2 regions of the Acidovorax sp. GW821-FHT10A04 genome follow, and region 1 is predicted to be linked to the other one. Evidence: predicted binding sites of a transcription regulator. Region 1 holds the regulator's gene; the other holds the start of a gene.
What was found. The regulator FNR, encoded in region 1, switches genes on or off when oxygen is low (the NO sensors DNR and NnrR bind a similar motif). The targets are predictions, from matches to a motif close to TTGATNNNNATCAA.
Positions count from the first base shown of each region.

Region 1 (5,470 bases):
CGGCCGGGTTCTGCTGGTAGCTGGGGGCGAACGGGTCGAACGCCGCGGCGCGCGCGCTCACGGGGCAGCCCGTGGGGCTTTGGAGGGCGGCGGCCATCGCCGCATGGTCGACCGGGCAACGGGAGGCGTTGGCGGGGGCAGTCATCGTGAATCTCCTTTTGCGTAAATGTATTACGCAATATGATTGCAAAGATTCGGGTTTACCCTGGATTGCCTTGGTAGCCCATGGCCCGGCTGATGAGACGCGCCTCCTGCAGCAAGGCGGGGCAGATGGCGCCATCGGGCCGCAGGTCGAAGCCGCCCGTGGCGCCCAGGGTGGTCAGGCAGGCGCACACATTGCCAGTGGCGTCGAAGACCGGCGCGGCGAGTGCGCTGATGCCCTTGAGCAGCGAGTCATTGGCCATGGCCCAGCCCCGCGCGCGCACCTGCTGGCGCAACTGCTCCACCGGCCGGGTGCCGTCGAGCTGCGAGCGCCGCTCGGCAGAGGCCTCGGCCAGCTCCTGCTCGGCCATGTCGATCACCAGCCGGTCGTTGGAGAAACCCAGGAACACCCGGCCCGTGGCCGACCACAGCGTGGAGAGCACCGAGCCCGCGCGGATGTTCACCGTGACGGGCAGGGTGGGCTCTTCCATGCGCAGCACGGTGGCCCCCTTGTTGCCCATCACGGCCAGGAAGGCGGTGACTTCCAGTGCCTGGCGCAGCCTTTGCAGGGAGGCCTCGCCCAGGCGGATGGGATCGCACTGGCGCAGGGCCGCCAGGCCGATGGCAATCGACTCCTGGGCCAGGTAGTAGTGCTGGTTGACGGGCGATTGTTCGACAAAGCCCTGCTGGCACAGGCTGGCCAGGTAGCGGTGCACCTTGGCGGGGCTTTCATCGACTTCGGCGGCCGTGGCGGTGAGGCTGGCCGCGCCGCCCAGGCGGGTCAGCGCCTTGAGGACGCTGAGCCCCATTTCGGCGGACTGGACCCGTTGCCGGCGGTCGGCCACCCGGGCCGTGGAAGGGGATGTGCTCATGGTGTTTTGGTGGTGGACCTAGGGTAAACGCTGCCCCGGCTTATTACGCATAGCGGAGTAACATCACGCAGATATTAATCCCCTGAGGTGCAGACATGTTGAAGAATCGACGCTTGTTGGCTGGAATGCTCGCCCTGCCGGCATTGCTGGCATGGGCCGCCCCGGCCAGCGCGCAAACCTACCCGGCCAAGGCCATCCGCTGGCTGGTGCCGTACCCGGCGGGCGGCGGTTCCGATTTTCTCGCGCGCACGGTGGGCCAGCAGCTCTCGACCCAGATCGGCCAACCGGTGTTGATCGACAACAAGCCCGGGGGCAACACGGCGATTGCCGCCGCCGAGACCGGCCGCGCCGCGCCCGATGGCTACACCATCCTGTCGGCCGACAACGGCACCATGGTGTTCAACCCCGCGCTGTACAGCAAGCTCAGCTACAACCCCAGCAAGGACCTGCTGCCTGTGACGCTGATGGGCAAGTTCCCGATGATCCTGGTGGTCAACCCAGGCGCCGACTTCAAGGACGCCAAGGACTTCGTCGCCAAGGCCAAGGCCAAGCCCGGCGCCATGAGCTTCGGCTCGGCCGGCGCGGGCAGCCCGCACCACCTGGCGATGGAGTTGCTCAAGGTCGATGCCGGCCTGTTCATGACCCACATCCCCTACCGCGGCGCTGCGCCCGCGCTGACCGACCTGGCCGGCGGCCAGATCCCCGCGATGATGGTCGACCTGGCCGCCGGCGGAGCCTTCATCAAGGCCGGCAAGGTGCGCCCCCTTGCTGTGGCCAGTGCCAAGCGCCTGCCGCAGCTGCCCGATGTGCCGACCTTCGCCGAGTTGGGCTTCAAGAACGTCGAGGCCTCGGCCCAGGTGGGCATCGTCGCGCCCGCAGGCACACCGGCGGACGTGGTGGCCTCGCTGCAAAAACAGGTGGCTGCGGCCATCAACCAGCCTGCGGTCAAGCAAAAGCTCATCGACTTCGGCATCGAGCCGGTAGCCAGCACCCCGGCCCAGTATGCGGACCTGATCCGCACCGAGACGGACCGGTGGCACAAGCTGATCAAGGCGCAGCGCATTTCGCTCGATTGAGGAGGGAGCACGCACGCTCCCGCCAAGACCCCTGGGCCGCTGCAGGTTTGCGCCGGGCAGGGGCCATCGGGCCACTCCCCGCTACAGTGGAGCCCAGCGGTTCCGTCCGCCACGGGGAGTTTCATGCTGTCCTGCCATTCCCATCATCGTCTGGACGCGGCCATGGGCCGGCGCGCCGTGCTGGGTGCCGGCCTGGCCTTTGCCACGCTGCGCGCCTGGGCGTCCCAGGATTCGCAAGCCGAGGCCCTGCTGCGCGAGGGTGGGGTGGTGGCGGCATTCCGCCATGCCCTGGCGCCGGGTACCTTCGATCCACCGGGGTTTCGCCTGGGCGATTGCAGCACGCAACGCAACCTGAACGACCAGGGCCGTGCGCAGGCTAGGCGCACGGGTGCATGGTTCAAGGAACGCCAACTGCAGCCGGCCAGGGTGCTTTCAAGCCCCTGGTGCCGCTGCATCGACAGCGCCACGCTGGCATTCGCCGCGCCCCAGGTGTGGCCCGCGCTGGGCTCCCCGCGCGGCACGCCCGAGACCACGGGCGCCGAGCATCTGCGCGAACTGCGCCAGGCGCTGGTATCTGTATCCGAGCGCCCCGGCCGTTTCGAGGCCTGGTTCACCCACATGTTCGTGCTGTCCGACCTGGCGGGCGGCAACACCAGTTCCGGCGAGGCGCTGATCCTGCGGGTCGACCGCAGCGGCAAAGTCGAAGTGCTGGCCCGCCTGCAGGTTCCCGGCTGAAGGTTCAGCTACAGGTCTGCGAATTGACGATGCGCTTGAGCGCATCGGTATCGAGGATGCGCACGTGGCGCTGCTTGACCTCGACGATGCCGTCCTCGACGAACTTCGAGAAGGTGCGGCTCACGGTTTCGAGCTTGAGGCCCAGGTAGCTGCCGATCTCCTCGCGCGTCATGCGCAGCACCAGCTCGGACTGCGAGAAACCGCGTGCATGCAGGCGTTGCACCAGGTTCAGCAGGAAGGCCGCCAGGCGCTCCTCGGCGCGCATGCTGCCCAGCAGCAGCATGACGCCGTGCTCGCGCACGATCTCGCGGCTCATGATCTTGTGCACGTGGTGCTGCAGGGCCGTGACCTCGCGCGAGAGTTCCTCGATGCGGTCGAAGGGCATCACGCAGACCTCGGCATCCTCCAGCGCCACGGCGTCGCAGGTGTGGTGGTCGTTGACGATGCCGTCCAGCCCGATGATCTCTCCCGCCATCTGAAAGCCCGTCACTTGGTCGCGCCCATCCTCGGTGGCCACGCAGGTCTTGAAGAAGCCGGTGCGGATGGCGTACAGCGAGGTGAAGGTCTCGCCGTTGCGAAACAGCGTGCCGCCGCGCTTGACCTTGCGCCGCGTGGCCACGATCTCGTCGATGCGCTCCAACTGGGCGTCGTTCAGGCCCACGGGCATGCACAGCTCGCGCAGGTTGCAGTTGGAGCAGGCGACTTTGATGGTGAGCGGGTTCATGGGGGCAGCAGCTGTTGGGGGTTGCGAGCGGATCGCATCCGGCGAGAGGAGCGTGGTGGTGGCTGACATGAATCAAATTGTGGGCCCTGTGGGCCTCGCAACACTTGATCCAGGTCAAGGACGGGGGCGCAGGCCTGCGGCAAAGTGCATATCCAACAAGGAAACGCTCCCCATGACCGCTGTGACGCCCGAACTCCTGACCCGTTTCGACGTGCCGGGCCCCCGCTATACCTCCTACCCCACGGCCGACCGTTTCGTCGAGGCTTTTGGCGAAAGCGACTATGTGCTGGCCCTGGCCCAGCGCAAGGCGGGCACGCCGGGCAAGGCGCTGCCGCTGTCGCTGTATGTGCACATTCCGTTCTGCGAGTCGCTGTGCTACTACTGCGCCTGCAACAAGATCATCACCAAACACCACGACCGGGGCGACGTGTACCTGCGCTACCTGGCGCGCGAGGTGGAGCTGCACACGGCCCACTGCGGCACGGGCCAGGTGGTGAGCCAGCTGCACCTGGGCGGGGGCACGCCCACCTTTCTGTCGGACGACAAGCTGCGCGAGCTGATGGCGGTGCTCAAGCGCAGCTTCACGTTTGCGCCGGGCGGCGAATACTCGATCGAGGTGGACCCGCGCACCGTGACGGCCGAGCGTCTGGCGGTGCTGGCCGAGCTGGGCTTCAACCGCCTGAGCTTTGGCGTGCAGGACTTCGATGCCGACGTGCAGAAGGCCGTGCACCGCGTGCAGCCGGCCGGGCAGGTGTTCGTGCTGGTGGAGGCGGCGCGCAGCCTGGGCTTCGAGTCGGTCAACGTGGACCTGATCTACGGCCTGCCGCGGCAGACGCCCGAGTCCTTCGACCGCACGCTGGAGCAGGTCAAGGCCCTGCGGCCCGACCGCATCGCCCTGTATGCCTACGCCCACCTGCCTGAGCGCTTCAAGCCGCAGCGGCGCATCGTGCCGGCGGAGCTGCCGGCGGCGCCTTCCAAGGTGGCCATGCTCTCGCGCTCGCTGCAGCAGTTCATGGACGCCGGCTATGTGTACGTGGGCATGGACCACTTCGCGCTGCCCAGCGACGCGCTGGCCGTGGCCAAGCGCCAGGGGCGGCTGCACCGCAACTTCCAGGGCTACAGCACGCAGCCCGACTGCGACCTGATCGCCCTGGGCGTGTCGGCCATCGGCCGGGTGGGCGCCACCTACAGCCAGAACGCCAAGACCCTGGACGAGTACTACGACCTGCTGGACCAGGGCCGCCTGCCCGTGGTGCGCGGCCTGGCACTGAACCGCGACGACCTGGTGCGCCGCGCCGTCATCATGGCGCTGATGTGCCAGGGCGAGCTGCTGTTCGAGTCCATCGAGGCGGGCTGGCTGATCGATTTCAGGCGCACCTTCGCGGCCGAGCTGGAGCAACTGGCGGGCCTGCAGGAGCAGGGCCTGGTCAGCGTGACCGACGAGGGCATCTTCGTCTCGGCCATGGGCTGGTTCTTCGTGCGCGGCATCGCCATGGTGTTCGACCGCTATCTTCAAGCGGACCGCAACCGCGCCCGCTTCTCCCGGATCATCTGACCATGCTGGCCACCCTGGGCTGGACAGCGCTGCTCATGGGCCTGGCCGGCGGCCCGCACTGCCTGGCCATGTGCGCCGCGCCCTGCGCGGCGCTCGTCGGGCGGGGGGGGGACCAAGCGGTGCGCTGGGCCGGGCCGACGGGTGCCGGGCTGGAACCGCCATCGCTGGCCCTGGGCCGGCTGCTGGCCTTCCATGGCGGGCGGGTGGCGGGCTATGCGGGCATGGGTGCGGTGGCTGCCCAGGCCATGGAAAGCCTGGCCTGGCTCACGCAGCGCACGGCCGCGCTGCAGCCTGCCTGGACCTTTGCGCACCTGGGCATGGTGGCCTGGGGCCTGCTGCTCATGGTGCAGGCACGCCAGCCGGCCTG
Region 1 covers NZ_JBWKNZ010000006.1:189,698-195,167, reverse strand. The annotation lists gene AC07PF_RS14990 (cytochrome P450/oxidoreductase) at 1-145, opposite strand, end outside; gene AC07PF_RS14985 (IclR family transcriptional regulator) at 201-1,013, opposite strand; gene AC07PF_RS14980 (Bug family tripartite tricarboxylate transporter substrate binding protein) at 1,109-2,089, shown strand; gene AC07PF_RS14975 (histidine phosphatase family protein) at 2,252-2,824, shown strand; gene fnr (fumarate/nitrate reduction transcriptional regulator Fnr) at 2,829-3,548, opposite strand; gene hemN (oxygen-independent coproporphyrinogen III oxidase) at 3,721-5,103, shown strand; gene AC07PF_RS14960 (sulfite exporter TauE/SafE family protein) at 5,106-5,470, shown strand, end outside.

Region 2 (5,470 bases), on a different contig from region 1:
GGCCGACTACAAGGGCTTTGCCGGCGAGGCCATGAGCATGGGCGAGCGCACGCCGCTGGCGGCCATCAACGCCCCCGCCTCGGGCCGCATGGCCGTGGCCGAAGCCATCACCAACCTGCTGGCCGCGCCCATCGAGCTGCCGCGCGTCAAGCTCAGCGCCAACTGGATGGCCGCCTGCGGCGAACCCGGTGAAGACGCCGCGCTCTACGCCACGGTGAAGGCCGTGGGCATGGAACTGTGCCCGGCCCTGGGCGTCTCCATCCCCGTGGGCAAGGATTCGCTGTCCATGCGCACGCAGTGGCAGGAGGGTGGCGACAAGAAGAAGGTCACCTCGCCAGTGAGCCTGATCGTGAGCGCCTTCGCCTCCCTGGCCGACGTGCGCGGCACGCTGACGCCGCAGCTCGATGCCACCGAAGCCGACACCACCCTGGTGCTGGTGGACCTGGGCAAAGGCCAGAGCCGCATGGGCGGCAGCATCCTGGGCCAGACGCTGGAGCAGAGCGGGGACGTGGTGCCCGACCTGGACGATCCGCAAGACCTGGTGAACCTGGTCAACGCCGTGAACGCACTGCGCGCCAAGGGCCAGATCCTGGCCTACCACGACCGCAGCGACGGCGGCCTGCTGGCCGCCGCTGCCGAAATGGCCTTTGCCGGCCATGTGGGCGTGTCGCTCAACGTGGACCTGCTGGTCACCGAGGGCGACGGCATCAGCGACAGCCGCATGGAAACCGGCGACGCCAAGAACTGGGCCTCCCAGGTCAGCGCGCGCCGCGAAGAACTGACGCTCAAGGCGCTCTTCAACGAAGAACTGGGCGTGCTGCTGCAGGTGCGCACCGCCGAGCGCAACGAGGTGATGCAGCTGCTGCGCGAGCACAATCTCTCGCGCTTCAGCCACTTCGTGGGCAAGACGCGTCCCGTGTCCTCACCCATCGACGCCGGCAAGGGCGAGCTGCAGGTCTGGCGCGATGCCAAGGCCGTGTTCAGCGCGCCGCTGGCCGACCTGCACCAGGTGTGGGACGCTGTGAGCTGGAAGATCTGCCAGCAGCGCGACAACCCCGCCAATGCCGATGCCGAACACGCCGCCGCTGGCGCACCGGCCGACCCCGGCATGCACGTGCACCTGGCGTTCGACCCCGCCGAGAACGTGGCCGCGCCTTACCTCAACCTGGCGCGCCCCAAGGTCGCCATCCTGCGCGAGCAGGGCGTCAACTCGCACATCGAGATGGCCTATGCCTTCACCGAGGCGGGCTTCGAGGCCTACGACGTGCACATGACCGACCTGCAGACCGGGCGTGCCCAACTGGCGGACTTCAAGGGCGTGGTCGCCTGCGGCGGCTTCAGCTATGGCGACACCCTGGGTGCCGGCATCGGCTGGGCGCGCAGCATCACCTTCAACCCGGTGCTGGCCGAGCAGTTCCAGGGCTTCTTCGGCCGCACGGACACCTTCGGCCTGGGCGTGTGCAACGGCTGCCAGATGTTTGCCGAGCTGGCCGACATCATCCCCGGCGCGCAGGACTGGCCGCGCTTCACCACCAACCAGAGCGAGCGCTTCGAGGCCCGCCTGTCGATGGTGGAGGTGCTCGAATCCCCGAGCCTGTTCTTCCAGGGCATGAGCGGCAGCCGCCTGCCGATCGCCGTGGCGCACGGCGAGGGCTACGCCAACTTCCGCTACCGCGGCAATGCCGACAAGGCGATTGCGGCCATGCGCTATGTGGACAACCACGGCGCAGCCACTGAGCAGTACCCCTTCAACCCCAACGGCAGCGCGGGCGGCCTCACCGCCGTGACCACGGCCGACGGCCGCTTCACGGCCATGATGCCGCACGCCGAGCGCGTGTTCCGCAACGTGCAGATGAGCTGGACCAGCGAAGACCGCAGCCAGTTGAGCCCGTGGATGCGCATCTGGCGCAATGCCCGCAAGTGGGTGGGCTGATGGAATTGCCGCTGCGGCGGCGTTGAAAGAAAACGGGGCTTCGGCCCCGTTTTTCATGCTCGGCTAGTGTTCTGTCCCGTAAATAGATGCCAAGAATAAAGCCGATGGATTTCGCGCCAGGGCAAGGCGCAAACCGCAGCGATAGCCGTAGCTATCGCGAGGATTTGCAACGCTGCCCTGGCGTGAAAGACGCGGTTTTATGGGCATTTATTTGCGGGACAGGACACTAGTTGGCGAGGTCAGGCCGCTGGTACACCAGCAGGCGACCCTTGTAGGCGGGGCGGTCGTCCAGGGCTGGGTGGTCCAGGCGCTCTTCCACCACCTCGAAGCGGTGCACCGCCATCTGCTTGTGGAAGGCGCTGCGGTTGCCGCGGTCGGGGTCCACGATCCAGATCTGTGCGTCCACCTCGGCATGGCGGTCGATGAAGCCGGCCAGGGTGGCGCGCGCGTCGCGCTCGTAGAGCACGTCGCTGCCCATGATCAGGTCGAAGCGGCCGCTCACGGTGCTGGCAGCGGGGCCGTCGCCCTCGGCGCCTTGCGGTGGGTTCCAGTGCCCGGCACGGTACTTCATGGGGGGCAGGGCGTTCAGCCGCAGGTTTTCGAGCAGAAAGCTGTCGGCCAGCGGATGTCCGTCGCTGGCGGTGATGTCCACGCCGCGCCGGTGGCACACCAGGCTGGCCAGGCCCAGGCCGCAGCCGATCTCCAGCACGCGCTCGCCCGCCTGCAGCGGCCGGGTGGCCATGCGCTCGGCCAGTTGCGTGCCCGAGGGCCACAGCAGGCCGAACAGCGGCCACAGGGCGGAGGAGATGCCCAGCCGCTCGGCCTCGCCCAGCGGGTCGGAGAACTGCTGCTTGTCCAGCAGCGAACGGATGGTGAGATTGGCGACGCCCGCAATGGCGACGCTGTCTTGCTTGGTAAGGTAGCCTGGCATGGCTCGGGCGAGAAGCCCGTTGTCAGGGGACCCCAAGGGTTGGTGGTGTGGCTGCCGAGTATGCGCCTTTTGCGCAGGAGGTGCTGTTGCCGCGGTGCCGGCGGCGTGCGTCGGGGGGCGTGGTGGCCCCTGGCCCTGTGGGGGAATGCCGTGCATCGTTGCTATAGTCGGCGGTTTTACGCAATCCCCAAGGACCTTCCATGGCCGCTGGCAGCCTTCTAGCCCTGTTGGACGATATCGCCACCATCCTCGACGACGTCGCCCTCATGACCAAGGTGGCGGCCAAGAAGAGCGCCGCCATGGCCGATGACGTTTCGGTCATGACCAAGGTGGCCGCGCAGAAGACGGCTGGCGTGCTGGGCGACGACCTGGCGCTCAACGCCCAGCAGGTCACCGGTGTGCGCGCCGAGCGCGAGATCCCCGTGGTCTGGGCCGTCGCCAAGGGCTCCATGGTCAACAAGGCCATCCTGGTGCCCGCAGCGCTGTTGATCAGCGCCTTCGCGCCCTGGGCCGTCACGCCGCTGCTGATGATCGGCGGCGCCTTCCTGTGCTTCGAGGGCTTCGAGAAGATCGCCCACAAGTTCCTGCACAGCGAGAGCAAGGACGAGGCCGAGCACGAAAGCCGTGCCCAGGCCAATGCCAACCCGGCCGTGGACCTGGTGGCCATGGAAAAGGACAAGATCAAGGGCGCCGTGCGCACCGACTTCATCCTGTCGGCAGAAATCATCGCCATCACGCTGGGCACGGTGGCGACGGCCTCGTTTGCGCAGCAGGTGGCCGTGCTGACGGGCATCGCCGTCATCATGACGGTGGGGGTGTACGGCCTGGTGGCGGGCATCGTCAAGCTCGACGACCTGGGCCTGTGGCTCAACAGCAAGCGCAGCGCGGTGGCCAAGGCCCTGGGCACGGGCATCGTCAATGCGGCGCCCTGGCTCATGAAATTCCTGTCCATCGCCGGCACGGCCGCCATGTTCCTGGTGGGCGGTGGCATCCTGGTGCACGGCATTCCGGCCCTGCACCACGCCGTGGAAGGGGCGGGCGCTGCAGCCGGCACCTGGCCCGCGGGAGCGCTGTGGGGGGGGCTGATCTCCAACCTGCTCAATGCCGTGGTGGGCATCGTCGCGGGTGGCCTCGTAGTGGCCGTGGTGACTGTCGTACAAAAAATGCGTGGCAAGGGCGCGGCCGCGCACTGACGCGCCACGCACCACGCACCGTTGTTGATCCAGATCGAAGCCCCGTCATCCGGGGCCTGATGCGCCGCGTCGGCCGGCCCATCGGTTGATCTGCGGCAAGGTACGCGCGGGCGTGCGGGGGCCCAATGCATGCACGGGGGTCGTCCCCGTTCAACCGCATCGAATCGATCGCTCCCATGAACAACAACAAGCTGCTGAAACTGGCCCTGGTGGCCGCCTGCGCGCTGGCATCCGGCGCCACCATGGCACAAGAATCCGAAGGCCCCTGGCTGGTGCGCGCCCGCGCCGTGCACCTGGACAGCGCCAACAAGGACACCACCGGCCTGGGCCTGTCGGTCAATGACAAGGCCATTCCCGAGGTCGACGTCACCTACTTCTTCACCAGGAACATCGCCGCCGAGCTGGTCCTGACCGTGCCGCAAAAGCACGACGTGCGCGCCAGCACGCTCGGCGGCAAGATCGGCACGCTCAAGCACCTGCCGCCCTCGCTGCTGCTGCAGTACCATTTCGATGCCCCTGGCTTCAAGCCCTATGTGGGCGCGGGCCTGAACTACACGCGCTTTTCCAGCGTGCACCTGCCCGCCGGCGTGGGCATCGACAAGAACAGCTGGGGCGCAGCCCTGCAGGTGGGCGTGGACATTCCGCTGTCGAAGAACCTGTACCTGAACGTGGACGTGAAGAAGGTCTACATCCAGACCGACGTGTTCGCGGGCAGTGCCAAGGCCGGCACCTTCAAGGTCGATCCGGTGCTGTTCGGCATCGGCCTGGGCTACAGGTTCTAGGCGCTGCGGCGATAGAAGGCCAACGACCCCGCCAAGGCCAGCAGCGCCCCGCCGCAGCAGCGGTCGAGCCACAGCACCGCGCGGCGGCGCAGCAACTGCACGGCCTTGGCGCCCACGATGGCATAGGCCAGCATCACCGCAAAATCCAGGCCCGCGAACACCACTGCAATGGCTGCGTACTGCGGCCACTGCGGTGCATTCGCGTCGATGAACTGTGGCAGCAGGGCCGAGCAGAACAGGTAGCCCTTGGGGTTGGTCACTGCGACCAGGAACGACTTGGCAAAGACGCCGCGGGCCGTCACACCCTCGGCGCTGCCAGCCTGCGACAGGTCCAGCCCGCCCTGCGAGCGCAGCAGGCGCAGCCCGAGCCATGCCAGGTAGGCGGCGCCCACCCATTTGACGACGGAGAACCAGAACTCCGAGGCCGCGAGCAGAGCGCCCAGGCCCAGCGCCACGGCGCCCACCAGCACGAAGTCGGAGGCCACGGCGCCGAGCATGCCCGGCACGGAGCGGCGTACGCCATAGCGCGAGCCGTTGGCCAGTGCCAGCAGCACCGTGGGCCCGGGCGTGGCAATGGCCACCAGGGCCACGAGCGCAAAGACCAGCAGCGTGGTCGCGTTCATGCCAGCAA
Region 2 covers NZ_JBWKNZ010000005.1:241,259-246,728, reverse strand. The annotation lists gene purL (phosphoribosylformylglycinamidine synthase) at 1-1,933, shown strand, start outside; gene AC07PF_RS13360 (class I SAM-dependent methyltransferase) at 2,160-2,864, opposite strand; gene AC07PF_RS13355 (DUF808 domain-containing protein) at 3,065-4,057, shown strand; gene AC07PF_RS13350 (OmpW/AlkL family protein) at 4,234-4,839, shown strand; gene AC07PF_RS13345 (LysE family translocator) at 4,836-5,462, opposite strand; gene AC07PF_RS13340 (DUF1272 domain-containing protein) at 5,459-5,470, opposite strand, start outside.
Region 2: a site for FNR is predicted at 4,082-4,095, ahead of AC07PF_RS13350 (OmpW/AlkL family protein). Genes of this name have one in related genera too.